DNA from 2 places in the Clostridium lamae genome. Region 1 is predicted to be linked to the other one. Evidence: riboswitches for the same ligand, from Rfam matches in the RefSeq annotation. Region 1 holds a riboswitch; the other holds the start of a gene.

The links. A riboswitch is a leader RNA that binds a small molecule or an ion and turns the genes downstream of it on or off. The one in region 1 is predicted to bind lysine.
Region 2: another riboswitch for lysine. It lies ahead of QK892_RS11790 (transporter substrate-binding domain-containing protein); the one in region 1 lies ahead of QK892_RS04930 (Na+/H+ antiporter NhaC family protein).

What each region holds. Positions count from the first base shown of each region.
Region 1 is NZ_JASCQJ010000006.1:33,029-46,542, forward strand. Features, by position in the region: gene ileS (isoleucine--tRNA ligase) at 1-2,117, shown strand, start outside; gene QK892_RS04895 (LacI family DNA-binding transcriptional regulator) at 2,288-3,286, shown strand; gene QK892_RS04900 (hypothetical protein) at 3,564-3,749, opposite strand; gene QK892_RS04905 (nucleoside recognition domain-containing protein) at 3,865-4,440, shown strand; gene QK892_RS04910 (spore maturation protein) at 4,456-4,980, shown strand; gene QK892_RS04915 (hypothetical protein) at 5,088-5,309, shown strand; gene QK892_RS04920 (ACT domain-containing protein) at 5,433-5,873, shown strand; gene QK892_RS04925 (aminopeptidase P family protein) at 5,888-7,132, shown strand; lysine riboswitch at 7,206-7,381, shown strand; gene QK892_RS04930 (Na+/H+ antiporter NhaC family protein) at 7,513-9,240, shown strand; gene QK892_RS04935 (DUF5680 domain-containing protein) at 9,272-9,727, opposite strand; gene QK892_RS04940 (aminopeptidase P family protein) at 9,889-11,655, shown strand; gene QK892_RS04945 (hypothetical protein) at 11,788-11,922, opposite strand; gene QK892_RS04950 (GNAT family N-acetyltransferase) at 12,090-12,515, opposite strand; gene QK892_RS04955 (FUSC family protein) at 12,874-13,362, opposite strand; gene QK892_RS04960 (FUSC family protein) at 13,380-13,514, opposite strand, start outside.
Region 2 is NZ_JASCQJ010000023.1:27,345-44,784, forward strand. Features, by position in the region: gene QK892_RS11740 (PTS fructose transporter subunit IIABC) at 1-460, opposite strand, end outside; gene pfkB (1-phosphofructokinase) at 478-1,383, opposite strand; gene QK892_RS11750 (DeoR/GlpR family DNA-binding transcription regulator) at 1,380-2,132, opposite strand; gene QK892_RS11755 ((2Fe-2S)-binding protein) at 2,330-2,650, opposite strand; gene pflB (formate C-acetyltransferase) at 2,901-5,132, shown strand; gene QK892_RS11765 (tocopherol cyclase family protein) at 5,186-6,073, opposite strand; gene QK892_RS11770 (FAD-dependent oxidoreductase) at 6,063-7,505, opposite strand; gene QK892_RS11775 (SDR family oxidoreductase) at 7,737-8,627, opposite strand; gene QK892_RS11780 (amino acid ABC transporter ATP-binding protein) at 8,893-9,633, opposite strand; gene QK892_RS11785 (amino acid ABC transporter permease) at 9,654-10,415, opposite strand; gene QK892_RS11790 (transporter substrate-binding domain-containing protein) at 10,484-11,311, opposite strand; lysine riboswitch at 11,453-11,636, opposite strand; gene QK892_RS11795 (ABC transporter ATP-binding protein) at 11,744-12,718, opposite strand; gene QK892_RS11800 (ABC transporter ATP-binding protein) at 12,741-13,715, opposite strand; gene QK892_RS11805 (ABC transporter permease) at 13,715-14,566, opposite strand; gene QK892_RS11810 (ABC transporter permease) at 14,571-15,524, opposite strand; gene QK892_RS11815 (ABC transporter substrate-binding protein) at 15,591-17,168, opposite strand.

The DNA.
Region 1 (13,514 bases):
AAAATGGAATAGGGTTTATAAACTTAGTAGATGCTAGTGGTAACTTTGTAGAAGAAGTAACTCCATGGGCAGGAAAGTTTGTTAAGAAGTGCGATGACAGCATAGTTAAATATTTAGAAGAACACAATAAGTTATTTAAGGCTGAAAAGCATACTCACTCATATCCACACTGCTGGAGATGTGATACACCACTTCTTTACTATCCAAGAGAAAGCTGGTTCGTTGCAATGACTAAGCTTAGAGATAAGCTTTTAGAAAATAATAATAAGATTAATTGGTATCCAGATAACATAAGAACAGGTAGATTTGGTAAGTTCTTAGAAAATGTTATTGACTGGGGTATATCAAGAGATAGATACTGGGGTACTCCACTTCCTATTTGGGAATGTGAATGTGGCCACAGAGAATGTGTAGGAAGTATAGCTGAATTAAAGGAAAAAGGAATTAATGTTCCAGATGATATTGAACTTCACAAGCCGTATATAGATGGTGTTAAACTTAAGTGTTCTAAATGTGAAAAAGAAATGACTAGAACGGCTGAAGTTATCGACTGTTGGTTTGATTCAGGATCAATGCCTTTTGCTCAATTACACTATCCGTTTGAAAATAAAGAGCTATTTGAAAAGAACTTCCCAGCTCAATTTATTTCAGAAGCGGTTGACCAAACAAGAGGATGGTTCTATACATTATTAGCTATTTCGACAGCTATATTTGATACTAATCCATTTGAAAATTGTATAGTTTTAGGTCATGTTTTAGATAAGAAGGGCTTAAAGATGTCTAAATCAAAGGGAAATGTAGTAGACCCATTTGAAGTTTTAGATTCACAAGGTGCAGATGCTACAAGATGGCATTTCTATACTGCAAGTGCGCCATGGCTTCCAACAAGATTCTCTGTTGATGATGTTCAAGAAGCGCAAAGAAAATTCTTAAGTACTTTATGGAATGTATATTCATTCTATGTGTTATATGCGGATTTAGATAAGTTTAATCCATTGGAATATAAAGATTTTAAATCAGAAAATGTTATGGATAAATGGATAATGTCTAAACTTAACACTTTAATTAAAGAAGTTGATGAAAACTTAGCTTCATATCAAATAACTCAAGCTGCATTAGCTATTGAAGAGTTTACAGATGAGTTATCAAACTGGTATGTAAGAAGAAATAGAGCAAGATACTGGTCAGAAGATTTAACAGATGATAAGATTGGTGCTTATGTTACATTATATAGAGTATTAACTACTTTAGTTAAGGTGGCAGCTCCGTTTGTACCATTTGTTACAGAGGAAATTTATCAAAACTTAGTTATAGGTTTAGATAAATCTACAGAAGAAAGTGTACATTTATGTGCATGGCCATTAGTAGATGAAAATGCAATAGATGAAAAGCTAGAAAAAGAAATGGATTTAGCATACACAATAGTTAAACTTGGTAGAAGTGCAAGAAATGGTGCTAATATTAAAAATAGACAGCCACTTTCTAAGATGTTATTATCAACAGATGCTATTCCAGAATACTACGGAGATATTATAAAAGATGAGCTTAATATTAAATCTGTAGAATTTGGTGCTGATTTATCAGAGCATGTTAACTTTGAAATTAAGCCTAACCTACCTGTTCTTGGAAGACAATATGGTAAGTTAATTCCAGGAATAAGAAAAGAGATTGCTTCTAAAAATCAAATGGAATTAGCTCAAAAATTACAAGCTGGTGGCACTGAAACTATTACAGTAGATGGAACTGAAATAGTATTAAATAGTGAAAGCGTACTTGTAACTATGCAAGGTTTAGAAGGATATGCTTTTGCTGGTGAAGGCGAAATTGGAGTTGTTCTTGATACTACTATTACAGAAGAATTAAAAGAAGAAGGACAATTAAGAGAAATAACTTCAAAGATACAAAATATGAGAAAAGAAAAAGGCTTTGAAGTTGCTGATAAGATAAAATTATTTGTTTCAGGAAATGATATGTTAATTGATATTATTAACAAATATTCAGATGTAATAAAGAGAGAAACATTAACTCAAGAAATTGCTGTAAATGAAGATGCTGATTATACTGAAACTGTTATTAATGGTGAAAAATTAAATATGACAGTTAAAGTAGTTAAGTAGGATAAATTATGTTAAAAAGTTAGAAGTTTCTATGAAACTTCTAACTTTTTACTTATTTTATAGTAAGTTCTTATAAAGAATAATCTTGAATATTGTATAAACTATTTGTTAATAGTATAATTATTGTTAAAATAAGATAAATATAAATATTTTAAAATGGAGTGATGTGCATGGCTACTTCTATAAAAGATGTTGCTAGAGAAGCAGGAGTATCAATTGCGACTGTTTCTAGAGTGTTAAATGACATAGATGTTGTAAACGAGGACACAAAAAAGAAGGTTTTAGATGCTATTAGCAAGTTAGGTTATAGACCTAATATTGTTGCAAGAAGTCTAAAAACTCAAAAAACAAAAACAATAGGAATCTTAGTTCCTGATATATCAAGTGGATTCTATCCAGAGATAGTTAGAGGAGCTGAGGACGTTGCTAATATCTATGATTACAACGTTATCTTATGTAATTCAGATTTTGATGGTGAAAAAGAGAAAGAATATCTAAGAGTTCTGAGAGAAAAAATGGTTGATGGAGTTATTTATATGAGTTCATCTCTACAAGAAGAAACTTTAGGTATAATAAATGAATTAAATTTAACTACTGTTTTAGTTGAGACTAAAGATAAAGAAGAAAGTCTACCTAGTGTAACTATAGATAACATAAGTGCTTCAAAAGAAGCAACTAACTATCTATTAAACAAAGGAGCATCTAAAATAGCCTTCGCAGGAGCTAAAAAGGGGAATATGAATGCTTGGGGAGATAGATACATAGGCTATGAAGAAGCATTAAAGGAAAAAGGGCTTAATATAGATGAAAGCTTAGTATACTTTGGAGGATTAAAGGTTAAAAGCGGCTATGAAGCGGTTGAATACTTTGAAAATAGTAATAAATCATATGATGCAGTAATATGTGCTTCTGATGAAATTGCTATGGGAGTTATAAATGCATTAAGAGAAATAGGAAAGAAAGTTCCAGAGGATGTTAGTGTTATAGGATTTAATGATAATATTATGTCTTCAGTATTCTATCCAAAAATAACAACAATAAAGCAACCAAGTTATGATATGGGATCTGTCGCTATGAGAATGCTAATTAAGATGTTAAACAATAGAGAATTAGATGAGTCTCAATTTGTTCTTGATTATATGTTAGTAGAGAGAGATAGTTGTAAATAAGAAATTAATTGAGAAGTGCAAAGATATCTTTGCACTTTTAATTTTATGAAAATTCGACTTGTAAAAAGCAAGAAAAAAATTACAAAATTTTTTAAATTATATATTGTTAGGAAATAAAAACCATGATATAATAATATAAAATCATTAAACGTTTTCAAATTTCAACTGTGTATAAAAAATATTCATTTGATTGGTATGGGTAACTAATCACTGAGAAAATTGGGTTATGGTCAAAAAAAACAACTTCTAATAGAAGTTGTTTTTTTTTATGTACAAACTATATAATACCTTCAATTTTTAATATGTTTTCTAATTCTTGAACTTTTTCAGTTAAAGTAACAAATTTTTCTCTTAACTTATCTTTAGGCATATCAGCATCATCTATAAATTTTTCAATATCTTCTACTGTTTTTAGAGCCTCATCTATATCTTGTTGAGCTATTCTTAAGTTTGATTCCTTCATAAACTATCTCCTTTATGTATTTAAACATAATTAATATTACATATATTCATCCTATCACTAATAAATAGCATATTCAAGTCATATATTTATAGAAGTAATTATTTGAGGTGAGATTTTGATAAATTATATTTGGTTTATTATGATTTTTTTGGGGATTTTAATTGGGCTATTTACAGGTAATGGGGAAATTATATCCAAGTCAATAATTAATTCAGCTGATTCAACCGTTTCGATGATTATAGGGTTAGTTGGACTTATGTGTTTTTGGTGTGGAGTTATGAAGGTTGCAGAAAAAAGTGGATTCACAAATAAATTAGCAAAGGTTTTAAGACCAATTTTAAAACTTATTTTTAAAGAAGCGGCTAAAGATGAAAAAGCATTAGGTGCTATAGTTATGAATATAACTGCTAATATGATGGGGTTAGGAAATGCAGCAACACCATTTGGAATAAAAGCAATGCAAGAGATGGATAGGCTTAATAAAGAAAAAGGAGTTGCTTCTAATGATATGTCTCTATTTCTAGTTTTAAACGCAGCATGTATTCAATTAGTTCCTTCAACAGTTATTTCTATAAGAGCAGCAGTAGGATCAAGCAATCCAGGAGCTATAATACTACCAGCTGTATTAGCTAGTACAGTTGCTGCAATCACAGGAGTTATGCTTTGCAAATTATTGCAAAGATATTTTTAAGGGAGGGATTATTATATGTTTCAATATATAACTAAAAGTATAATTCCTATAATAGTAGTAATTATATTAACTTATGGAATGTTCAAGGGAAGAAAAGTATATGAATGGTTCGTTGAAGGAGCAAAAGAAGGATTAAAAGTTTGTCTTAATATCTTTCCATATCTTTTAGCTATGATAATAGCAGTTAACATATTTAGAGAAGCGAAGTTACTAGATATATTAAATAATATGATATCTCCGATAAGTAGCTTGATAGGGCTTCCGAAAGAAATAATTCCTTTAGTTTTAGTTAAGCCACTATCTGGCAGCGGAGCTGTAGGAATACTAACTGACATAGTAAAAACCTATGGTCCAGATAGCTACATAGGATTAATTGCTTCTGTAATTATGGGAACTACTGAAACAATTTTTTACACTGTTACTGTGTATTTTGGAGCTATCCAGATTAAGAAAATAAGACATACTGTATGGGCTGCAGTATTAGCAGATTTAACTGCTATTATAGTTTCAATTTTCCTAGTTTCAAGACTCTTAATGTAAAATATATAGATAATAAAAATTAATCAGTATGTAATTATTTTGTAACTAGTTGATACTATAATTAACATATAATATATATATGGATTAAAGAGGGAAGTGAGTGAAAAATGAAATGGATTGAAAAATTATTTTTAACTGAAGATGAAATCAAAATTATTTCAATTTATTTAGCCTATGGAGCAGGTGCGGGAATATTAATTGGATTAATTTTTAATAATATAGAGCTATGTTTTTCATTAGGAGGAGTAATTTCTATTGTAATTTCACTTTTTAAGATATATATAGGCAAAATTAGAAAGTCTAATAGAATTAATATAGATAAACTTTAGGAATAATATGTATTTTAATTTAGATAAGCTATATAATAATAAATTATATAGCTTATTTATTTTTTAGGAATAATTAGAACTATATAGATAAACTTTTTTAATTTTACTAAGGGTGGTGAGATAATGGCTTCAGAAAAATTTTATATGGTAAGTGATAAAATTATGCCAGAAATTTTCAAGAAGGTATTAGAGGTTAAAGAGAATCTTTTGACAGGGAAAGCAAAGGATATAAGTGAAGCGGTAAAGAAAACAGGAATAAGTAGAAGTACATTTTATAAGTACAAGGATTGTATATTCCCACTGGCTGAGGGGATTAACAGTAAAAAAATAACTTTGGTTGTTTTACTATCACATGAGACAGGTACCCTATCTAAGGTTCTAGATTGTATTGCTTTTAATAAGGGAAATATATTAACTATAAATCAAGACATACCAATTAATATGGCAGCTAATGTGACAATAACATTAGATATAGCTAATATGAAAAAAGATTTAAAGCATTTGGTAAATACTTTAAGAGGATTACAGAACGTAGTTAGTGTTAAAGTATTAGCTATGGAGTAAGGAAAGGTGTTAAAATGAAAAGTGATTTTTATAAAAGTAATAGGACTAGGGTATTAAATAAAATAAAAGATAACTCTGTATTAATACTATTTGCAGGAGTAGCACCTAAGAAGACAGGTGATGAAAGTTACCTCTTCACACCAAATAGAAATTTTTATTATTTAACAGGTATTGATGAAGAAGATCATATTTTAGTTTTATCTAAAATAAATGGAGAGGTTAAAGAATATTTATTTATAAAGGAAGTCGATCCTATCAGGGAAAAATGGGAAGGAAAGACTATTAGGAAGGAAGAAGTGCCTGATATTAGTGGAATTGAGGATGTTAAATATTTAGGTGATTTCAATAGCTTTTTAGAAAGGATTATTCTTAATAAAGAGAAAATTAATATATATTTAGATATGGAAAAGGGAAATCCATCTTATGATTTCTCAAAAGAAATTAGAGATAAGTACTATAGCATAAATATAAAAAATGCTTATAGGTTAATAGCAGAATTAAGACTTATAAAAACTAAAGAAGAAGTAGATAGGATAAGAAAAGCAATATCCATAACAATAGATGGTGTTAAAGAACTTATGAAAAATTCTAAAGCTGGAATTAAGGAATATGAACTTGAAGCATATTTTGATTTTGTATGTAAGAAAAATGGAGTTAAGGATTTGGCTTTTAAGACTATAGCAGCAGCAGGAAAGAATGCAACAGTTTTACATTATGTAACCAATGATTCTGAATTAAAAGATGGAGATTTAATTTTATTTGATTTAGGAGCTCAATATAAATATTATAATGGAGATATTTCAAGGACTTTCCCTATAAATGGGAAATTTACAGAAAGACAAAAAGAAGTTTATAATGCTGTTCTTAGTGTAAATGAGAGAGTAATAAAGGAAATGAAACCAGGAGTAAACTTTTTAGAAGTAAATAAAAAAGCGAAAGAATGGATTGCTGAAGAATGCATTTCATTAGGGCTTATAACAAATAAAGAAGATGTATCAAAGTATTATTATCATAGTATAGGACATAGTTTAGGAATGGATACTCATGATATAGAACTTGAAAATAGAAATGTTATTTTTGAGCCAGGGATGATTTATACTGTTGAGCCTGGCATATATATAGAAGAAGAAGGAATAGGAATAAGAATAGAAGATGATGTACTAATTACTGAAGAAGGTAATGAAGTATTAACTAAGGAAATGATTAAAAGTGTAGAGGAAATTGAGGAGTTCATGTCTAGTAATATGAATAATCTTTAGAAAATTCTACATATAAGTTTGCAAAAACACGATAAAAATTGTATAATATTACAGTAAATTAAAAGTAAATAACGATAAGGGTAGAGGAGCGATACTTAAAAGTACTATTAATGAGGTAAGCACTATGAATTAATAGGAAAGGAATTATCGCCGAAGCGTATGATTAATGCTTTAATATCATATAGCTGGGGTTGCATAGAATATATGTAACACTGTCACAAAGTTTATTTGTGGTGAGCTATCACTTAGGGGATTTAATCTTATATTTATAAGTATATTCTGGCCTTGAGTGAAGACTCAAGGCTTTTTTATTTATGAAATTATATACTTTAAAATTTTCCTACCCATATATTATTTGCAAACTTTAAGGAGGATTTGAAATGATAAACAAAAGAAATATTAGAACTATAATAATGACTTTATTTATGGTTTTATTATCAACATCAGTTGTTTTTGCAGCGGAAGTAGACACAGCTACAGCTAATGCAAATCATTATGGATTTTTAACTTTAATACCACCAATAGTAGCGATAGTATTAGCATTTTTAACAAAGAATGTAATAATATCATTATTTGTAGGGACATTATCAGGGACATTTTTAGTTAGTTTAGTGGACAAGTCCTTTATATCAGCGTTGGTTAATTCTTTCTTAGACTTTGTATCTAGAGTACTAAATTCTTTAGCGGACCCATGGAATGCAGGTATAATACTACAAGTATTAGTAATTGGTGGTGTCATACACTTAGTAGCAAAGATGGGGGGAGCTAAGGCGGTAGCAGAAGCACTGGCAAGAAAGGCAAAAACAGCTAGAAGTACTCAATTAGTTACTCTTTTATTAGGACTTGCAGTGTTTTTTGATGATTATGCTAATTCACTTATAGTTGGTCCTATTATGAAGCCGGTAGCAGATAAAATGAAAATATCTAGAGAAAGACTTGCTTTTATTATAGATGCAACAGCAGCACCTATAGCTGGACTTGCAATTGTATCAACATGGATAGGTTTAGAAGTTGGCTTAATAAATGATGCTTTTATAAATGGAGTAGGACAACAAGTAGATGCTTTTGGAGTTTTCTTACAAACTATCCCATATAGATTTTATAATATATTAATTTTATTCTTCGTATTTGTTACTTCGTTATTATTAAAAGATTTCGGACCAATGTATAAGGCTGAAATAGAGGCTAGAAGAAGGGGCTTAAAGGATTCTGAAAATGATAGTGTTTCAGAGTCGAATGTAGATCACTCGGAGCTTGAGCCTAAAGAGGGAATTAAGTTAAGTATATGGAATGCAATTATTCCAATAGGAGTACTAGTAGTAACTGCATTAGTTTGCTTCTACTATAGTGGATACTCAGCAATAATGGGTGGCGAAGATGTAGCTCTTCAACAAGTAATAACTAACTCGCCAATGTCATTTAAAGCAATACAAGAGGCTTTTAGTGCATCAGATGCATCAGTTGCATTATTCCAATCAGCTTTAATAGCTAGTATCGTAGCAATGGCTTTAGGTGTGGCTAGAAAAATATTTACTATAACTGAAGCAATAGATACATGGATAGATGGAATGAAGCCTTTAGTTATAACTGGTGTAATATTATTATTAGCATGGTCATTAAGTTCAGTAATTAAAGATTTAGGAACAGCTAAGTATTTAGTTACATTACTTTCTGGATCATTACCAAACTTCTTGCTTCCAAGTTTAATATTTATACTAGGATCAATAATATCTTTTGCTACAGGAACTGCCTATGGAACTATGGGAATACTAATGCCTCTTGCAATTCCATTAGCTTATTCAATGAATCCAGATATGAGTTATGTTATTGTAAGCACAAGTGCAGTCTTAACAGGAGCAATTTTTGGAGATCATTGTTCACCAATATCAGATACAACTATTCTTTCATCAATGGGAGCTGGATGTAATCATATAGCTCATGTTAGTACTCAGATGTGGTATGCAATATTCGTAGCTGCTATTACAATAGTATTCGGATATATTCCAGCAGGATTTGGATTACAATGGTATATAGTTCTTCCTATCGCACTACTTGCTATATATCTAGGAGTACAAATTCTTGGGAAAAAGGTAAATGAAGCAAAATAATTAGGAGCTGTTGAGCAGCTCCTAAATTTTTTTATTTTAAAGCTCCTCCATGAAAGTAGAGCTTGTATATTTGTTCACCACGGTATAGCATACATTCTACTCCATTAAAAGAATGTATTGTGCCATCCCAATTACAAATGTAAATAAAGTCACCATCTTCAAAGTGTTTAGGGCCCCTAAAAGGATTCTCTTCAGATACATTTTGCAAGGATTTCTTTAAAAATTTACTAAATCCACTAGGAACGTCATTAGTAAGTAATTCTCCTTTATAATTCATTCCCCAGCAAACCTTTTCATCGTGCCAAACTAATTCTTCGCCAATAAAACTCTTATCTCCAATATAGCTGTCATGATAATAGTAATCATATTTTTTATAGACATAGTCTTTAGAGTTTGGTCTAGTTGATTTTTCTTTTTTTGCTCCAGAAGCATATGTATTTTTCTTAGCTTCTACTATAAAGTTTATAAATTTGATTGAATCCACCATAAAAATTCCCCCTTTTACTGCGTTATTATAAATTATATAAGAAATATTTAATCAAATCAACAAATATTCAGAAAATAAAGTGAATTGAAAATAGTTGTACTATGGTTTATAGTGAATTATATATATTATAAATAGAAATTTTAGATAAGGGGACATTAAATATGAATAATTTAAAAATGCTTAGAGAAGCTATGAAAATCGAAAATATAGATTATTATATTATTCCTACTAGCGATTCTCATCAAAGTGAATATGTAGCAGAATATTTTAAGGGAAGAGAGTATATTTCCGGATTTACTGGTTCAGCAGGAACTCTTTTAGTTGGATTAGAAGAAGCATATCTTTGGACAGATGGAAGATATTTTATTCAGGCAGAAAAAGAGCTTGAAGGAAGCGAAATCTCACTTATGAAAATAGTAACACCTGGATACCCGACAATTAATGAATGGATAAGTGATAATATAAAAGCTAATGAAGTCCTAGGATTTGATGGTAAGTTATTTTCAATTAATGATTATGAGGGATATTTAGGCATTGCTAAAGAAGTCGGCTTTACTATTAATATGGATAATGATTTATTAGAGAGTATATGGGGCGATAGGCCAGAGCTTCCCAAAAATGAAATATTCATTCATGATGAAAAATATTCAGGGAAATCTACTAGGGAAAAGCTTAAAGAAGTAAGAAAAAATATAGAAGAAAAAAAGGCAGATTATTATATATTATCTTCTTTAGATGATATTGCTTGGTTATGCAATATAAGAGGTACTGATATTAAGTTTAATCCTGTAGCACTATCATATGTAGTTGTTGGAAGAGAATATGCTAATATTTATATTGATAATAATAAAGTGGATGATATAACTAGAAAGAAGTTAAATCTTGAAGGGATTGAAGTTAAGGATTATGGAAGTATTGAAGATGATGTAAAACTTTTAAGTGGAACAATTATACTTGATCCAAGTAAATTAAATGCCAAAATATTTACTTCATTAAATGATAAGTTAAAGGTAGTAAGAGAAGCTAATATAACTACTAAATTAAAAGCTATAAAAAATGAAGTGGAAATAGCTAATTGGGAAGTATCTCAAGTAAGAGATGGCGTAGCCATGGTTAAGTTTATTAAATGGCTTAAGAATAGTATAGGCAAAGAAAAAATAACAGAAATATCAGCTAGCGAAAAATTAACAGCCTTCAGAGCTCAAGGAGAAAATTATAAGGGAGATAGCTTTGCTACAATAGCAGGATATAAGGATCATGCTGCTATGATTCACTATTCAGCTACAAAAGATAGTGAATATGAATTAAAACCAGAAGGTATGTTTTTATTAGATTCAGGCGCTCAATACTTAGATGGAACTACAGATATAACAAGAACTATTGTATTAGGTCCAATTACTGAAGAAGAAAAGAGAGACTATACGCTAGTTTTACAAGGACATATAGCATTAGCCTCTGCTAGATTCTTAAGAGGAGCTACAGGAATAAATTTAGACATATTGGCAAGAAGGCCTCTTTGGAACTATGGAATAGACTATAAGTGTGGTACAGGTCATGGAGTAGGATTTTTCTTAAATGTTCATGAAGGACCTCAAGGAATAAGACCAATGGGAAATTCAGTAGAATTAGAACCAGGAATGATTTTAACCAATGAGCCAGGTGTATATAAAAAAGGAAGATTTGGAATAAGAACTGAAAATACACTTATAGTTGAAAAAGATATTGTATCGGAAGAATTCGGTGAATTCTATAAATTTAGAACAATATCATATTGCCCTATAGATTTAGAAGGTGTTGATGTAGAGATGCTATCAATTCAAGAAAAAACTTGGCTTAATGAATATCATAAGATGGTGTTTGAAAAATTAAGCCCATATCTAGATGAAGAGGAAAAAGAATTCTTAAAAGAAGAAACAAGAAGAATATAAGTAATGAAAAATGAAGAAATGAAAAAATGAAAGAATTAATGAGGAAATTCAGCGAAAGCTGAATTTCTTTATTAATTTTAAAAATATATTTAATTAATTGTAGATAATTTCAAGATTAATCATTAAGATATATTAAGAATTTTTCTTAATATAAATTTTTAAAGCCTTAATTAAGAGTACTAAAGCGTATATTCCTAAAACTACAAAAGCTAAAACTAAAGCAATATTAAGAAATGACCATATAACAATATTTGATGCAAACTCCATAAATTATTCCCCCTTTTTTATATATAAATAAACTTAATAACACTATTACGATTTATGATAATATTCACCCTAATATGTTACTATTGAAGTATTAAGTTATATCTATATTAATTCTTAATAGTCTAAAACTATTCCTCTAACCACCTTACAAACTGGACTTTATAGAACTATTTTTTACAAAAGCTGTATCCTTTTTTATAGAATCCTTGTTTCTCATAAAATTGATGTGCCCCTTTTCTTGAAAGCCCACTGTTTAGTAAAATGGTAGTTACTTGTTTAGTCTTCCCATATTCTTCAGCTTCTTGTATAAGTCTTCTTCCTATCCCCTTTTTTTGATATTTTTCACTAACAGCCAATGCAATAATACGCATTATCCTACCTGGTATTTCAAAGGCTAAGCTGATTTGTATTCCTATAAAACCAACAACTTGATTATTCTCTAACGCAACAAAGATAAAGTAATTTCCTTCTTTTTGCATTTGCATAATTCTATTTTGAAAATCTTCTATAGAAACATTATATCCCAATTCTAGTCTTATTAGTGTACATATTCCTAGCATATCATTTTGGTCAAATGGTTTAATCTCTATCATAATATCACCTTATCAAATTCTAATTTCTCGATTAATTATATAAACAACTACCTCGCATAATAATACAATTGTTTAATAATAGATATTTTTATTATACATTAAAACGTAGTTATGTTCCATAAAATGTAAAAACTAACAGTCTAATTTATTTGAATATCCTTTTATAGATAGCATAGTTTTGGAATATACTACTATAACTTTCTAAGTTTATAGTATAACTCTTTAATATAAAAATTAAGGAAGGTACTATTTTACAATCTCAATTGCAAAGTAGTATCTTCCTTTATTCTTCATTCTTTCATTCTTTCATTAATTATGCATTACGCATTATCCATTATCCATTATAAAGGCTCCGCCTTTATTTCGGTGGTGATATAAACTTATTAACTAATAATCCCATTAATATTCCAAAAAGAGTCTCTATGATTCTATTAAGTGCATAGTGAATTGGATCTCCAAAAGCATGAACTGTAGTTACAGCAAGAAAGGCTATGCAAGATATATTTATGGCACCAGGTTTATTTATTAAGTTACATGAATAAATAACAGCTATGATTCCTATTGCAATAGTTAAATAAACTAAGAGTTTTCTAATTATATAAATATCAATATTGTATGTGAAAAATCTACATGCAATTAAAAATAAGAGCCCAATTATAGCGCCTAAAATTGTCCCTACACCTCTATTTATAGCTATTTTTACTGAATTAGAAACTGTATCTTGCACACAAAAAACAGCAGTTAAACAAGCGAAAAAAGGCTCATTTGGAAAAAATAATAGGCATAGAAATACTGCAAGAGCAGTCTTAATAGTTCTTAGTCCAATTTTGGGAAAAGTAAAATTCATATTATGTCTCCTCATTTCTAGTTAGTTTTCTCAACAGTATTTTTAGTCTTTGGTGGATTTATATACTTGTTAATTAATATTGCAACTATTACACCAAAGGCAGTTTCAATTGTCCTATGCACTGCATACATCAAAGGGTCAGTAGAGTTATG
Region 2 (17,440 bases), on a different contig from region 1:
CCTTTGCATTTTCAAACTCATCAATTAAATTTACAAATTCTTCTGGTGTTTTCGAGTTTTCTAAAGCATTTCTAAACTTTTCATCCATTAACATAGTTGAAAGTCTTGCTAACACTTCTAAATGTACATTATTTTCTCCATCTGGAGCTCCTATTAAGAAGAATATCTTTGCTGGATTCCCATCAAGTGAATCATAATCTACTCCATTATTTACTATCATAGCTGCTAATCCAGCATTTTTAACTGCCTTTGTTTTAGCATGAGGTATAGCTATTCCATCACCTATCCCAGTAGTGCTAAGCTCTTCTCTAGCTAAAACTGCTTTTTTATATTCATTTTTGTCACTTAAATTACCTGAAGCATCCATTAAATCAACTAATTTATCGATTGCTTCATTTTTAGAATTCACTTTAGGATTTATTGCTATAGATTTGATATTTAATAAATCAGTAATTTTCATTTTTTTATTCCTCCATTTTATAGTATTTCTTTTAGTAACTCATAAACTTTATCTTTAGTTGCTAAACCTTCTGAAAAGGCACTAGCACTTCCTGTTGCAACTCCCATTTTAAAGGCTTCTTCTAAATTGCTATTATTTAAATATCCAGCAATAAAACCTCCAACCATGGAGTCTCCTGCTCCTACAGAATTAACAAGTTTTCCTTTTGGAACATTTGATTTTATAACTCTATTATCTTCAGTTATAAATATTGCTCCATCTCCAGCCATCGAAATTAATACATTTTTTGCACCCATTTCTTTAAGCTTCTTACCATAAACTATAATTTCATCTTCATTTTTTAATTGCACATTAAATAATTCAGCTAATTCATGATGATTAGGTTTAATTAAAAATGGTCTGTATTTCAAAACATTTAATAGTAAATCCTTCGTTGCATCTACTATAATTTTGATATTTTTGTTTTCTAATCTTTTCATAATTATTTCATATATATTTTCTGGAAGTGTATTTGGTATACTTCCTGCTAAAACTAAAATATCACCTTCTTTCAGTGAATCTAATTTATTAAATAATTCATCTAAATCCCTATCATTAATAGCTGGTCCTTGACCATTTATTTCTGACTCTTCATTAGATTTTAATTTAACATTTATTCTAGACATACCATTATTAAGTTTTATAAAGTCTGTCTTACAGCCCATACTCTTTACTCTATTTTCAATTTCATCTCCTGTGAAACCTGCTATATATCCAAGAGCTATATTCTCTACATCTAAATTATTTAGAACTATAGAAACATTAATACCTTTTCCCCCTGCATATATTTCTTCATAAGATGTTCTATTTACTTCACCTACCTTAAAGTTATCAACTCTTACTATATAGTCCAGAGCCGGATTAAAGGTTATAGTATATATCATAGTTTTGAAACCTCCACTACTTCTGTTTTATCTTTATATCTATTCTCTTCTAATTCAGTAGTAATTATTACTGCCTCATCTATTTCTGCGAATGTAATACAGCTTATTTCATTAAATTTTGTGTTATCTGAAAGTATATATGGATTTCTAGTTCTTTTAATTGCTTCTTCTTTTACTAAAGCCTCATTAATATCAGGAGTGGTAAATCCTCTATATTCTGAGATACCATTAGCTCCAAAAAATCCTTTAGTAAAGTTGTATTTCTTCAAACTATTTATAGCTTCTATTCCTACTATAGCTTCAGTTAATGGCTTTATTTCTCCTGCAATAACATAAGTAGTAAATCCTCTACTTATTAATTTCTTTGCCTGATTTATACCATTTGTGACGTAAACTGCATTTTTTTCTTCTAAGTAATCTATAATTAAATTCGTTGTTGTTCCTGCATCTATATAAATAAAATCATTTTTATTTACTAAACTAGCAGCATACTTTGCAATAATAGATTTATCTTTAATATTTAAGTTCTCTCTTACTTCTAAATTATCATCTTGTGTATTGAATTCCTTTTCAACTAAAGTAGCTCCTCCATGAACTTTCTTAAGTTTCCCTTCTTCATTTAATGAATTCAAATCTCTTCTAATTGTAGATTCTGAAGTATCTAGCAATTTTACTAATTCACTTACATATACTACTGAATTTTTGGTGAGTTCCTCTAATATTATTTTATGTCTTTCTTCTGTTAACATAAAAATCACTCCTCGTCATAATAATACTACGCCTTAAAATCGATTTCAAGCATTTTAATTCAAAAACCTCCAAGAACTTTTTGGTAATCAATCATAAAACGTCAAATTTATTCAAATTTATTTAATTTAATTGAATAAAAAATAGACCTATATATTTATAATTTAGATCTACTTTTTCCTTTTAATATAAAATCATTCTATTTCTTTCGTTCTATAATGCTTTGTATTAATGAACTACATCTTCCACAAGTAGTACCAGCTTTTGTAATTTCTCCAACTTTATCTACTGTGTTATATCCATTATTAACTGCACTAATCACTTCATTTACAGAAACAGAATTACAAGTACAGACAGAATCTAATATTGATAAAACCTCACTGGTGCAACCACCACAACAAGTTGCCGCTCCTGTAATTTCCATAATATCTTCTATATCCCTAGCACCTAACTTCATTGCCTTTCTTATATCTAAATAGCTAACATTTCTACATCTGCAAATCTTTCTTTCTCCAACCATAAAAAATCCTCCAAAAATTATAGTTATACTATATACTTATTTTATACTTTTATTATATAATTGTAAAAGTGAGATTAATTTTAATTAATTCTCTACTAGTATTATTTAAAAAGTAATGAATTGTTAAATCTTAAACACTTTATTGCAATTGTTATTACTTAATGATAAAATTTAAATGATAAATATTATTTATTGAGAATATTTTCCAGATGTAAGAGTGTTTGTCAATTTTAAAAAAGGGGTGCAATGTATGAAGCAAGAATGGATCAACTTTAAAGAAGGTCAATGGACTAAAACTATTGATGTTAGAAACTTTATTCAATTAAACTATACTCCATATACTGGCGATGATAGTTTTTTAACTGGTGCAACAGATGCAACAAAAAAATTATGGGATGAAGTTAGTGAATTATTCAAAAAAGAAAGAGAAAATGGTGGAGTTTTAGACGTTGATACTGAGACTATTTCTGGTATTAATGCATATAATGCTGGATATATAGATAAAGCTTTCGAAAAAATAGTTGGTGTTCAAACTGATGCTCCATTAAAAAGAGCTGTAATACCTTATGGTGGTATCAGAATGGCTGAAAATGCTGCAAAAGCATATGGTTATGAAGTTAGCCCAAAGATTTCAGAAATATTTAGTAAATATAGAAAAACTCATAATCAAGGTGTTTTTGATGCTTATACTGATGATATGAGATTAGCAAGAAAATCTGGTGTTATCACAGGTCTTCCAGATGCTTATGGTAGAGGAAGAATCATAGGTGATTACAGAAGAGTTGCTCTATACGGAGTAGATAGATTAATAGAAGATAAAATTGCTCAAAAGAAGAGTTTAGAAGTTAGATGTATAGATGAAGATGTAATTAGATTAAGAGAAGAAATTTCTGATCAAATAGTTGCATTAAAAGAATTAAAAGGATTAGCTGCAACTTATGGTTTCGATATATCTGGACCTGCAACAAATGCTAAGGAAGCTATTCAATGGTTATACTTTGGATTCTTAGGAGCTATAAAAGACCAAAATGGTGCTGCTATGTCTTTAGGAAGAACATCTACTTTCTTAGATATATATGTTGAAAGAGATTTAAAATCAGGATTAATTACTGAAGAAGAAGCTCAAGAATTAGTTGATCATTTCGTTATGAAATTAAGACTAGTTAAATTCTTAAGAACTCCAGAATACAATGATTTATTCTCAGGAGACCCTACTTGGGTTACTGAATCAATCGGTGGTATGGGATTAGATGGAAGAACATTAGTTACTAAGAACTCTTTCAGAATTCTTAATACACTATATACTTTAGGACCATCACCAGAACCTAACCTAACTGTTCTTTGGTCAACTAGATTACCTAAAGGATTCAAGGATTTCTGTTCAAAGGTATCTATTGATACAAGCTCAGTTCAATATGAAAATGATGATTTAATGGCTCCATACTGGGGAGATGATTATGCAATTGCTTGTTGTGTATCTGCAATGAAAGTTGGTAAGCAAATGCAATTCTTCGGTGCTAGAGTTAACTTAGCTAAAACTTTACTTTACGCTATAAATGGTGGTAAAGATGAAAAGTATGGAATGCAAGTTGGACCTAAGCTTGCACCATTAACTAGTGAATATCTAAACTATGATGACGTAATGGATAGATTTGATGCTATGACAGATTGGTTAGCTAACCTATATGTTAATACTTTAAATGTTATTCACTACATGCATGATAAGTATTCATATGAAAAATTACAAATGGCTCTACACGACAGAGATGTATTTAGAACAATGGCTTGTGGTATAGCTGGATTATCAGTTTGTGCTGACTCTCTATCAGCGATCAAATATGCTAAAGTTAAACCAATAAGAAATGAAGAAGGTGTAGCTATCGACTTCGAAGTTGAAGGCGATTACCCTAAATATGGAAATGATGATGATAGAGTTGATGATATAGCAGTCTGGTTAGTTGAAAACATGATGAACAAAATCAGAAAGAATAAGACTTACAGAAACGCTTACCACACTCAATCAGTATTAACAATAACTTCAAATGTTGTTTATGGTAAAAAGACTGGTACTACTCCTGATGGAAGAAAAGCTGGCGAGCCATTTGCTCCAGGTGCGAATCCAATGCATGGAAGAGATAACAGTGGTTCATTAGCATCATTAAACTCAGTTGCTAAATTACCATATGAGCATTCACAAGATGGTATATCAAATACTTTCTCAATAATTCCTGATGCATTAGGAAAATCACCTGAAGATAGAATCCATAACTTAGGAACAATGATGGATGGATACTTCTCTCAAGGTGCTCAACACTTAAATGTAAATGTATTTGATAGAGCTACTTTATTAGATGCTATGGAACATCCAGAATTATATCCTCAATTAACTATAAGAGTTTCAGGATATGCTGTAAACTTCATTAAGTTAACAAGAGAACAACAATTAGATGTTATAAATAGAACATTCCATAAATCAATGTAATTAATTGATTTTATACTATAAATAATTAAGGAGCTGTTGCCACAGCTCCTTTTTTAATTACTTACATATTCAAAACTTGTTTTATTGCTATCTAAATTAAAAATTAAATTTGCATTTTTATAAAATTTAAAACTTGCATTACATGATATATTTTCCTTTATGGTTCTTATCATTTCTCCACCATTTGGTGCTAAAAGACTTTGTGGAGACTTATCTTTTATTAATATTTCTAATCTATATGAACCTCTTTTTATTATTATTCCTTTTTCATTATATGAAATTATTTTAACTCCATTGTACGTAGCTAGCCTATATTCTCTTCCTTCATAATATACTAAAGCTATGCATCCCTTAAATTCAAATCCTAAAAACGGTATATCTGCTATAGAAACCATAACACTTATATCTTTCTTCTTGAAATTATTGCATTGTATCCATAAATAAGTCTTTGGAAAAGACTTCCCCCAATCCTTCTCTATATATCCAGTAGCTTCTGTAAACATAACTTCTTCATTATTAATCGATAAACTTCCTTCTATATTATGATTTGCACTTAAAACACCATGAAAGCACTCCATAAACGGGAAGTGAGCAAATGGTCCCATTATATCTCCCTTTATAGGAGTAATATTATTATAAGAAAGTTCCCCTATTATACTTATATCTTTATTTTTTATATTCACTTTAATTCCTTTAATAGAAAATATATTATCTCTTATCTTTATGGTAAGTTTATCTTCACTTATGTAAAAATCCTCAAAATCATAATTTATATTATAAGACTTATCTTCTGTAATAATTTGAATAAAGGCATACTTCTCTCCATTTTTATTTATATTTATCCCTGGAATAAAAGCTATACTATAATATTTAGTTTGATGTTTAAAGTACCATCCTTCAAAATAGCTTTTTTTATTTTTATAGATTTCTTTACTCTTCATATTTTAAATCTTTAATAGCTGGCGATTCTAAGAAATTACCATTATAATCAAATCTTGATCCATGACAAGGACAATCCCAAGATAAGTCATCAGCATTCCATTTCAGTTCACACCCTAAATGTGGACATTTATTAGATACTGTATAAATCCTTCCCTCACTATTTTTATAAACTCCAACTTTTCTCCCTTCATAAATTACCACACCAGATTCTCCATTCTTTATATTTTCTATAATTTCCATTGGAATTCTTATTTTTTCTGCTATAAAGTTATATGTAGTTTCAAATCCATCCTTAACTAAATTCTTTATAGAAGCAGTCATATCAAATCTACTTGGTGAGAATATTTCATTAAAATCATATGTTTCCCCACTAATCAATCCACTGATTATTATCGCTGAAACCATAGATGATGTCATTCCCCATTTATTAAATCCTGTCGCTACATAAACATTAGGCATTTCTTTAGAATAAACCCCTATAAAGGGAATTCCATCTGAAGTAATACAATCTTGAGCAGACCAATGGTACTCTTCTATTGAATCTGGATAAAGCTTTTTAGCTAAATCTCTTAACTTATTATATGATCCTCCATCTTCATTACTTCCAGTCCTCCCAGCAGCTCCACCTAAGATTAAATAATCTTTATACCTTCTAAATGAATATCCTCCATCTTTTTCATCAATATACATTCCATTTAAGAACTGAGCATTTTTTAATGCCATAACGTATTCTCTTTCCTGATGCATTCTTAAGAAATAATAACCTGGTGTATTTATGATAGGAAAGTGTGTAGCTACTACTATACTTTTAGCTTTAATCTCCCCTCTATCTGTAACTACAACATCATCTTTTATTTCTATTGCTGTTGTATTTTCATATATAGTTAGATCCTTTGCGATATAATTTAGAAATTTTATAGGATTAAAATTTGCTTGATTCTTAAACTTAACAGCTTTAGCAATTTCAAATGGAAGCTCTATGCTATCTACTAATTCGGCATCTATTCCTATACTTATAGCTGCCTCATACTCTTTTTCTATTTTTTGAGGTGAGTCTAATGTATAAATATAAGCATCTGCTACTTCAAAATCACAGTCAATATTATTCTTACTAATTATTTGTTGATAGTTCTCCAATGCTAACTGATTTGCAAGGAAATATCTCTTTGCATTTTCTTTTCCAAATTCTTTTATTAATTTATCATATATAATATTATGTTGTATTGTAATCTTAGCTGTAGTATTAATCGTATTTCCTTTCAATACCTTATTACGTTCTAGTATTACAGCATTTATATTTTTTTCTTTAAGCATATAAGCTGTCAATATTCCTGCTATACCTCCACCTATAATAACTACATCAGCTTCTTGAATATCTAATTTATGTTCTTTTTTGCTTATTTTATAATTTTCAGCCCAAATTGATTTCATATAATCACTCCTATAATTAACTAACTGTTACTCTTATCTATTATTCCCTAATTTTTCTTTTATTATTGAGTGATAATGAATAATTTTTTAATTAATATTTAAGTATATTTATTATTCCTATAAGCTCTCTATATATATTAAAAGGCTCCGATTTAACTCGAAGCCTTTAAATGTAATATATCAATTAAATCATTATTAATAGAGTGTTTTTTACAATCAATATAGCAATTGTTAACTTCCTACCATTCTACCTCCATTAATATGAATAACTTGTCCAGTTACGTAGCTAGAATCATCTGATGCTAAATATACATATGCCGCTGCTAATTCATAAGGTTGCCCAGCTCTTTTCATAGGTGTATCTGTTCCAAATACGGCTACTCGATCTGCTGAAAGACTAGATACTGTTAATGGAGTCCATATTGGTCCAGGAGCTATCCCATTAACTCTTATTCTCTTATCTAGTAGTGATTGAGATAGTGAGCGAGTAAATGTTGTAACTGCTCCTTTAGTAGCTGAATAATCTATAAGCTCTTTATGTCCCTGATATGATGTTACAGATGTAGTATTTATAATGGAACTTCCTGGTTCTAAATAAGGCAAAGCAGCTTTGGTAAGATAAAACATAGAAAAAATATTAATTTTAAAGGTTAACTCTAATTGTTCAGAAGTTATATCTTCTATACTTTTTTGTGAAAATTGAACAGCTGCATTATTTACTAAAATATCTATTTTACCAAATCTATTAATGGTTTGCCTAACAATTTCCTTGCTAAAATTCTCATCAGATATATCTCCTTCTAAATTTAAGCATTCACTACCATACTTCTCTATATAACTCTTTGTCTCCTCAGCATCTACCTTTTCATATAAATATACTATTACTATTTTTGCTCCTTCTTTTGCAAAAGCAACTGCTGCCGCTCTTCCAATACCACTATCTCCACCTGTTATAATAGCAACCTTACCTTCTAATTTTCCACTACCTACATAATTAGGATTATCAAATATAGGTCTTGGGTTCATTATTGCTTCTATTCCAGGTTGAACATCTTGATGTTGTGGTGGAAAATTATTAACTTCACCGTCATCCATCAAATTCCTTCTGTAAACTGAATTCATATACTCCTCCATAGTAATTTATTACAATATTTATACTATGAATCCGCTTAAATAATGTTCCATATATAAAATTACCTAAGTACATACTACGCCTTAATTAACTTTTATATAATTTTGCAAAGTTTTTCCAAGCCAAATTACTTCATCATTCTTATTTTTTAACCTTATAAGTACTTTATAAAAAATTAAAAAAGGAGCTGCCTAGGCATCTCCTTAATTTTATATTTTTGATTATTCATTCTACATTATGCGATAGCACATAAAGTTAAATTGTATTTAATGTACGACTCAAAAATTCGCGTGTTCTTTCTTTTATTGGGTTGTTAAATATTTGCTCTGGTGCTCCTTCTTCTTCAATAATACCATTATTCATAAATACTACACGATCAGCTACCTCTTTAGCAAAGCCCATTTCATGAGTTACAACTAACATTGTAAGTCCACTTTCTGCTAGTTCCTTCATTACTTTTAATACTTCTCCAACCATTTCAGGATCAAGAGCTGAAGTCGGTTCATCAAACAAAATAACATCTGGTTCCATAGATAGTGCCCTTGCTATAGCTACTCTTTGTTTTTGTCCACCTGATAATTGTTTTGGCTTTGCATTTATGTAATTACCCATACCTACTACATCTAAATATTTCATAGCTACTTGTTCAGCTTCTTCTTTAGATCTTCCTAAGACTTTAACTTGTCCAACAACACAGTTACCTAGAACATTATGGTTATTAAATAAATTGAATTGTTGAAATACCATTCCTAATTTAGTTCTATATTTATATATATCATGCTTATCATCTAAAATATTTTCATCCTTATATATTATTTCTCCACCTGACGGTTTTTCTAATAAATTTATACATCTTAATAAAGTAGATTTTCCTGAGCCTGAAGAACCTATTATACAAACAACTTCGCCTTTTTTAACTGAAAAATCAATATCCTTTAAAACTTCATGGCCTCCAAAGGATTTACTTAAATGCTTAACTTCTATTATTTTTTCCATATTAATTCCTCCTTAAGCCACTACATAGATTTTTTAGCCATATCTTCTGGCCTAGCAACTTGCATTTGATTTCCTGCGATTATATAATTCTCTGGTCCATCTATCTTCTTCTCTAAATATCTTAGTATTCTCGTAACTGTAAATGTCATTATAAAGTAAAGAATACATGCTACGAAGAAAGATTCAAAATATCTAAAGTTATTTCCTGCTATAGATTTAGTTTGGAAGAATAGTTCTGATACTGATATAACATTCAATACTGAAGTATCCTTTATATTAATTACAAATTCATTACCTGTTGCTGGTAATATATTTCTAATTACTTGTGGTAAAACTACATTAATCATAGTTTGAAAGTGATTCATTCCAACAGCATGAGCTGCTTCAAATTGCCCCTTATCTATAGAAACTATACCACCTCTTACTATTTCAGACATATATGCTCCTGTATTGATTGAAACTATAATTAAACCTGCAGTAATTTTATTTATATCTAGACCAAAAGCTGCCGCTGATCCATAATAAATTACCATTGCTTGTACAATCATTGGAGTTCCTCTGAAAAATTCTATGTAAACAGATAAAATTCCATTAACTATTTTCAAAAATACTTTTTTAGGCCCTTTTTCTGGAATAGGTATAGTTTTTACTACCCCAACTATAAGTCCAATCATAGTTCCTATTAAAGTACCAATTATTGAAATAAATAATGTCATTCCAGCTCCACGTAAAAACATGGGCCAGTTATTTGTAACTATTTTAACTAACCATTCTATAGTCATAATCTAATCTCCTTATATATAAAATAGGGGCAATTGATTAAAATAAATCAGTTTTACCCCCTTTAATTTTATTGGACTGCTGGTTGATTTTCTATCGCCTTGTCCATTATTTCTAATCTTTCTGCATCTGAAACTCCATTTAAGATTTCGTTTATTTTATCTTTTAATTCACTATCCTTCTTAAGCCCAACTGCAATAGCTGTATCTTCTTCTGAAGTAGTAAATCCTTCTTTAAACTCTACCATCTTAAAGTTTTCATTTGCCGCTTGTGCACTTATTGCTTCTGGTTTTTCTGTTACATATCCATCTATTACTCCAGTCTCAAGTGCAACTCTCATTGCTGGGAAGTTGTCCATAGCTTCTACTTTATTAACACCTGGAATTTGATCTATTACACTATAATGGAATGTGTTTAATTGAGCTGTTATTTTAGCTCCTGAAAAGTCTTTTAATGTAGCTGCCTCTTCATAAATGCTACCTTTTTTAACTAGCATAACTAAATCTGATTTATAGTAAATATCTGAAAAATCTATAGTCTCTTTACGTTCTGCTGTCGGAGACATACCTGCAATTATTGCATCTATCTTCCCAGATGTTAAGGCTGGTACAAGTCCATCCCATTCAGTTTTAACAATTACTAATTCCTTTCCTAGTCCATCAGCTATTTTTTTAGCTATTTCTACGTCATATCCGCCTGCATATTCAGAACTTCCATCTATTTTAACTCCTCCATTAGAATCATCTAATTGAGTCCAGTTGAAAGGTGCATATCCAGCCTCCATTCCAACTCTAAATACATTTTCTTCAGAACTATTTGTTGTGCTTGAGGCACACCCTGTTAATGCTAATGTAGCTGTTACTACAGCTGAAATTAATAATGATAATTTTTTCTTCATAGTATATCCTCTCCTTTTTTATAATAAAAAAACCAACCTATTCGGTTGGTGCTATCTTAAATATTCTGGATAAGATATTCTAAAAATATTTGAGCTATTAGCCTCATAATAAATTCATATATACTTTACCCTCATCTTCCCATTTGAGATAGCACAACTTGATAAACCGGGCAGTTTATCAAGACAGTCCTGCAACTATTAATTACAGACCCAGCAAGTAATATTGAGATATATTACAAACTTCGGCAAAATTTCCTTCTCAATAGCTTCATAGCATTCTCAAGCTCCACTAAAGACTGTTAAATTTTGCGCCTCTACCCCACTGCTAAGTGAGGTATTTATTTAATTTTATATACATTTTACATCTATTTCCTACTACTGTCAATAACTAAATATTTCAATTCTTTTCAAAATATTAAAAATTGAGAATTATTAATATAAATGACAACTTACAAAATGATTCTTCTCTATTTCTTTCATTTCAGGCTCAACAGTCTTGCACTTCTCTGTGGCATAAGGACATCTAGTATGGAATCTACATCCTGTTGGAATATCTATTGGACTTGGAACATCACCTTTTATTAAACTAATATCTGATTCCCTTGATTTCTTTGGATCAGGAACTGGTATCGCTGACAGAAGTCCTTTTGTATATGGATGTAATGGATTTTTATATAATTCATTACTATCTGATATTTCTACTATCTTACCAAGATACATTACTCCAATTCTATCTGAAATATGCTTTACCATTGATAAATCATGTGCAACAAAAAGATATGTGAGTTTTAATTCTTTTTGCAGGTCTTCTAACATATTTATAACTTGCGCTTGAATAGATACATCTAATGCTGAAATTGGTTCATCACAAAGAATAAAGTCCGGCTCAGTTGATATAGCTCTCGCGATACCTATTCTCTGTCTTTGACCTCCACTAAATTCATAAGGATACTTATCCATATCTGCTTTTGATAATCCAACCATTTCTAATAACTTTTCTATCTTTTCATTTCTCTCATCCTTATTTAAGTTAGTATGTAAAGTTAAAGGCTCATTCACTAACTCTCTTACAGTCATATTAGGATTTAAAGATGAATATGGGTCTTGAAATATAGTTTGAATTTTACTATAAAAGTTTTTCATTTCTTTTTTAGGCAATTTTGCTATATCAGTTCCCTCAAAAAGTATATCTCCTTCTGTTACATCATAGAGTCTTGTTATAGTTCTTCCAAGAGTCGACTTCCCACATCCTGATTCACCAACAAGCCCAAAAGTTTCTCCTTTTCTAATATTAAATGAAACCCCATCAACAGCTTTGACATATTTTTTTCCCTTACTTAAAAATTCACTTTTGACTGAAAAATATTTTTTCAAATTCTTTACTTCTATTAATATTTCATTAGACATCCTAACACACCTCCTTCAAAATTTACTTTTCTAAAAAGCACATTGATCTATGCGTTTCACTAAACTCTTTATATTGAGGCACCTCTTCAAAACACCTTTTAAATGCAAATTCACATCTTTCCGCAAACGGACATCCCTTTGGCGGATTTAGTAGCGATGGTGCAGAACCCTTTATAGGTTTAAGTCTTGATTTATCATCATCTTCTATATTAGGAATAGAATTAAGCAGTGCCTTAGTATATGGGTGCTTAGCTTCATAAAAAATTTCATCTATGAAACCTTCTTCCATCACTAATCCACCATACATTACAACTAATCTATTACAAAGGCTTGCCACTACTCCCAGGTCATGAGTTATTAATATAACTGACATATCATTCGTTTCTTTTAGATTTTTCAATAACTGTAAAATCTGAGCTTGTATCGTTACATCAAGAGCCGTAGTAGGTTCATCTGCAATTAATAGCTTCGGATTACATGCTAGTGCCATTGCTATTAAAACTCTTTGCCTCATTCCTCCACTAAATTCATGAGGATATTGATCTATTCTCTTTTCAGGCATCGGTATCCCTACCTCTTTTAAGATATCTAAGGCTACTTTTCTTGCCTCTTTTTTATTTATTCCCTTGTGTCTTACTAATACTTCTATTAAGTGATCCCCTATTTTTTTTAGAGGATTCAAAGCTGTCATAGGATCTTGAAAAATCATAGCTATTTCTTTTCCCTTAATACTCTGCAATTCCTTCTTGGTCATCTTCACTAAATCAAAATTATTAAAATATACTTTTCCTTCATCTATTTTTGCATTTTCAGGTAATATATTCATTACAGATTTCATAAGAACACTTTTTCCACTTCCTGATTCTCCTACTATACCTAAAATATCTCCTTTATTAACATGAAAGCTTACGCCTCTTACAGCTTCAATTTTTTGTTCCTTAATATAAAAGTTAGTCTTAAGATTATCTATTCTAAGAAGGTTATTATCATTTTTCATTAACTCTCACCTCCTGAAGTTTTAGGTTCTACAATTCCCCTTAATACATTTCCTAATTTATTGAAAGAATATATTGTCAATACAATTAATATCCCTGGTATTAATGCCATATATAATGCACTTTGTAGATTACTTTGTGCATTTTGGAGTAAATTTCCCCAAGATGACATAGGTGGTTGAATTCCAAGCCCTAAAAAGCTTAAAGATGACTCAGTCATTATAGCACCAGCAATACTGGATGTGGCAGAAATAATTATGGTTGGAAAAACACTAGGAATTATATGTCTCAAAATTATTTTACCTGAAGATTCACCAATAGATTTTGCATAAAGCACATATTCTCTTTCTTTTATTGATAGAGTTTCTGCACGTACTAGTCTTGAGGTTTCCATCCAAGAAAATAAACCTATAACTATAATAATTGCTTGTAATCCTGGTTTTAAAAATATACTTATTACTGTTACTAATATCATCCATGGTATAGATGATATTATATCAACTAATCTCATTAAAATATTATCTATTTTTCCACCATAATATCCACTTATAGTTCCAGCAGCTACTCCAATACTAGTAGAAATTAACATAGCTAGAATCCCCACTGTCAATGAAACTCGTCCACCATATAAAGTTCTTACAAAATAATCCCTTCCTAATTCATCTGTTCCAAAAATATGTGTAGAACTTGGTGGCTGAAGAATATTAGATGTGTTTGTTAAGTCAGGATCTACTGGGATTAAAAATGCAAATATAGAAATAAGTATTATAAATAGTAGAAATATTGTAGAAAATAAAGCACTTTTATTATATTTAAACTCACTCTTAATTTTATTTAATCTTCTATTCTCCATTTCACTACCTCATTCCCTTTATTCTAGGATCTATCAAACAGTAAAGTATGTCTGACATTAGATTACCTAGTATTACCAAAGTAGACGATAGTAATAAAATAGCCATAATTATCGGATAATCTAGAGATCTTATAGCATTCACAAAATATGGGCCTACTCCTGGCCATCCAAATACAGTTTCTGTTATCATAGCTCCAGTTATAAGCATAGGTAAGGCCATCCCTAACTTTGTAATTATAGGTAACAGTACATTTTTATACACATGTTTAAATAATATTTCTGATTTACTTGCCCCAAAAGCTTCTTGAACCATTACATAATCTTCAGAAATTTGACCTATAGTTGAAGATCTTACATACCTTATTAAATCAGGTAAAAAGGCTATCACTAAAACTGTACATGGCATTATAAAATGTAAAATAAAGTCAGCAAAAGATCCTTCTCTTCCAATTGTATTCATCCCCAATATAGGTAATAAAGATAATTTATAACCAAAAATAAATATAATAATCATTGCAAACCAAAAACTAGGAATAGCTATTCCTATAGAACAAAATCCATCTATAATTTTATCTACCAATTTATTTTTATTAGAACCTGATAATAAACCTAAAAATATTGAAATTATAAAAGCTATTAAATAAGAAGGTAATACTAATACAGCTGTTGCCGGAATTCTTGCTATTAAATCACTTGATATGCTTTGATGAGTAATTATTGAATATCCAAATTCTCCTCCTATAATACCTTTAAGCCACAATAAATACTGAACGTACACTGGTTTGTCAAAACCATATTTAGCCTTAATAAGTTCAACTGTCTCTACAGACATTTTAGGTGTAATCATTGTATCAATGGCATTATATGGTGCTAATTGAATTAATGTAAAACAAATTACTGAAATTAATAATATTAAAGGAATAGCTTGAAGTACTCTCTTCAAAATATATTTAGCCATTTTCTCACTCCCACCTAAAAAATTTTATGGTGCTGCAATAAGCAGCACCCTGTTAGTATTTAAATATTATTCAAATTTCAATTTTGACATATCTTCAAAAGTATAAACTGGAACTAATTTAGCCTCGTCTACTCCTGTTATATTAGAACTCATAACTACAATTCTCTTATTTGATAGCATTGGATAGAAATAAGCATTATCTTGTATTTTTTGTTGAATCTTAGTATAAATTTCAACTCTCTTTGCTTCGTCAGTTTCAACTCTACCAGCATTAAATAAATCATCTATTTCTTTATCCTTATAGTGGCTATAATTATATTGGCTTTCAGATGTGAATAATGAATTAAATGTATCTGGATCTATTCCCATTATATATCCACCTATGAACATATCATAATTTGAATCTTCTTTTAGCATCTCTTGACTTAAAGCTGTTCCTTCTTGTCCTGCTAACTCTACATTAATACCTATAGCCTTAAGATTTTGTTGAATAATAGTTGCTTCCTTTTGTGATGGAACATCATTAGCTGTATATCCAAGCTTAACAGTTAAATTAGTAACCCCTGATTCTTCCAATAATTTTTTAGCTTTTTCTTGATCAAAACTATATTGTTCAACATCCTCTGTATAGAATGGATTTACATTAGGTAAGAATGAATACACTTCATCAGCATATTCCTTTGAACCAAAAGCAGCATTTATTAAATCTGTTCTATTCATTGCATAAAAGATTGCCTGCCTAACTTTTTTATCTTGTAACTTATCTGAATTTGAATTAATAACTACATAAGCAACTCTACCTTCACCATAACTATATGGAGTTAAATCTTCACCCTTAGTTAAATCGGCCAAATCAGTGGATTGAACAGATAGTGCATTTATTTCACCTTTTTGTAAGGCAAGCTTAGCAGTATTAGCATCTGGTATAATTCTAAAAATTACATTTTTTATATTTGCTTCTCCAAGATAATAATATTCATTTTTTTCAAATTTAACATATTGTCCTGCTTTATATTCTACTAATTTATATGGACCAGTTCCTACTGGAGTTGCATTCTTTTCACTATTTTCAAAATTAGTTTCTCCTTCGTAAATATGCTTTGGCATAATAAATATATTTGCTAATAATTCCATAGCAGGAGCACTAACTTCTGGAAGTATAAAATTAACTGTATGATCATCTACTTTTTCAACCTTTAAAGGCTTCCCATTAAATATTAATTGGCTATAAGCCCACCCTGCATTTTCTTCTTTTAGCATTTGCTCATAAGTGAAGACAACATCATCAGCAGTGAAAGGTTCACCGTCACTCCATTTAACATCTTTTTTAAGTTTAGCTGTGTAAGTTAAATTATCTTCTGACGGAGTCATACTTTCTGCAAGAAAATAATTAATTCCATCTGCATTATACATATATAGTGGTGAATATATAGCTTTTATGGTCATTAATCCATAACGATCACTTGTTGTTATTACATTAACTGAATTCCCTGGATCTCCAGCTATACCATATATAAATGTATCAGATTGTGTAGAAACTTCACCATCACTATTATTATTTTCTGTTTTATTCCCACAAGCTGTTAATAACATTGCTGTTGCTAATGTTGCTGTTAAAATTTTTGATAATTTTTTAAATCTCATATTTACCCTCCAAAATTATTATTTTATGTTGTATTTTCAAACTCCGGATTTTGAAAATAAGAAAGTGTGTTATATAAGGTTTCTTATTCAGTCGCTTTGCTCCGAGGCATCGCAACCCTATATAGCATACTTAAAATTTAATTAAGTAATTTTAAATTTTTTATTCACAGAGTAATATCTTTATAAATTACTTGTATAATAAAAAAAATAGCCTTCATATTCAGAGACCAAGTTTAAATCCACGTGGTTCCACTCTGATTTTTATGAAAAAG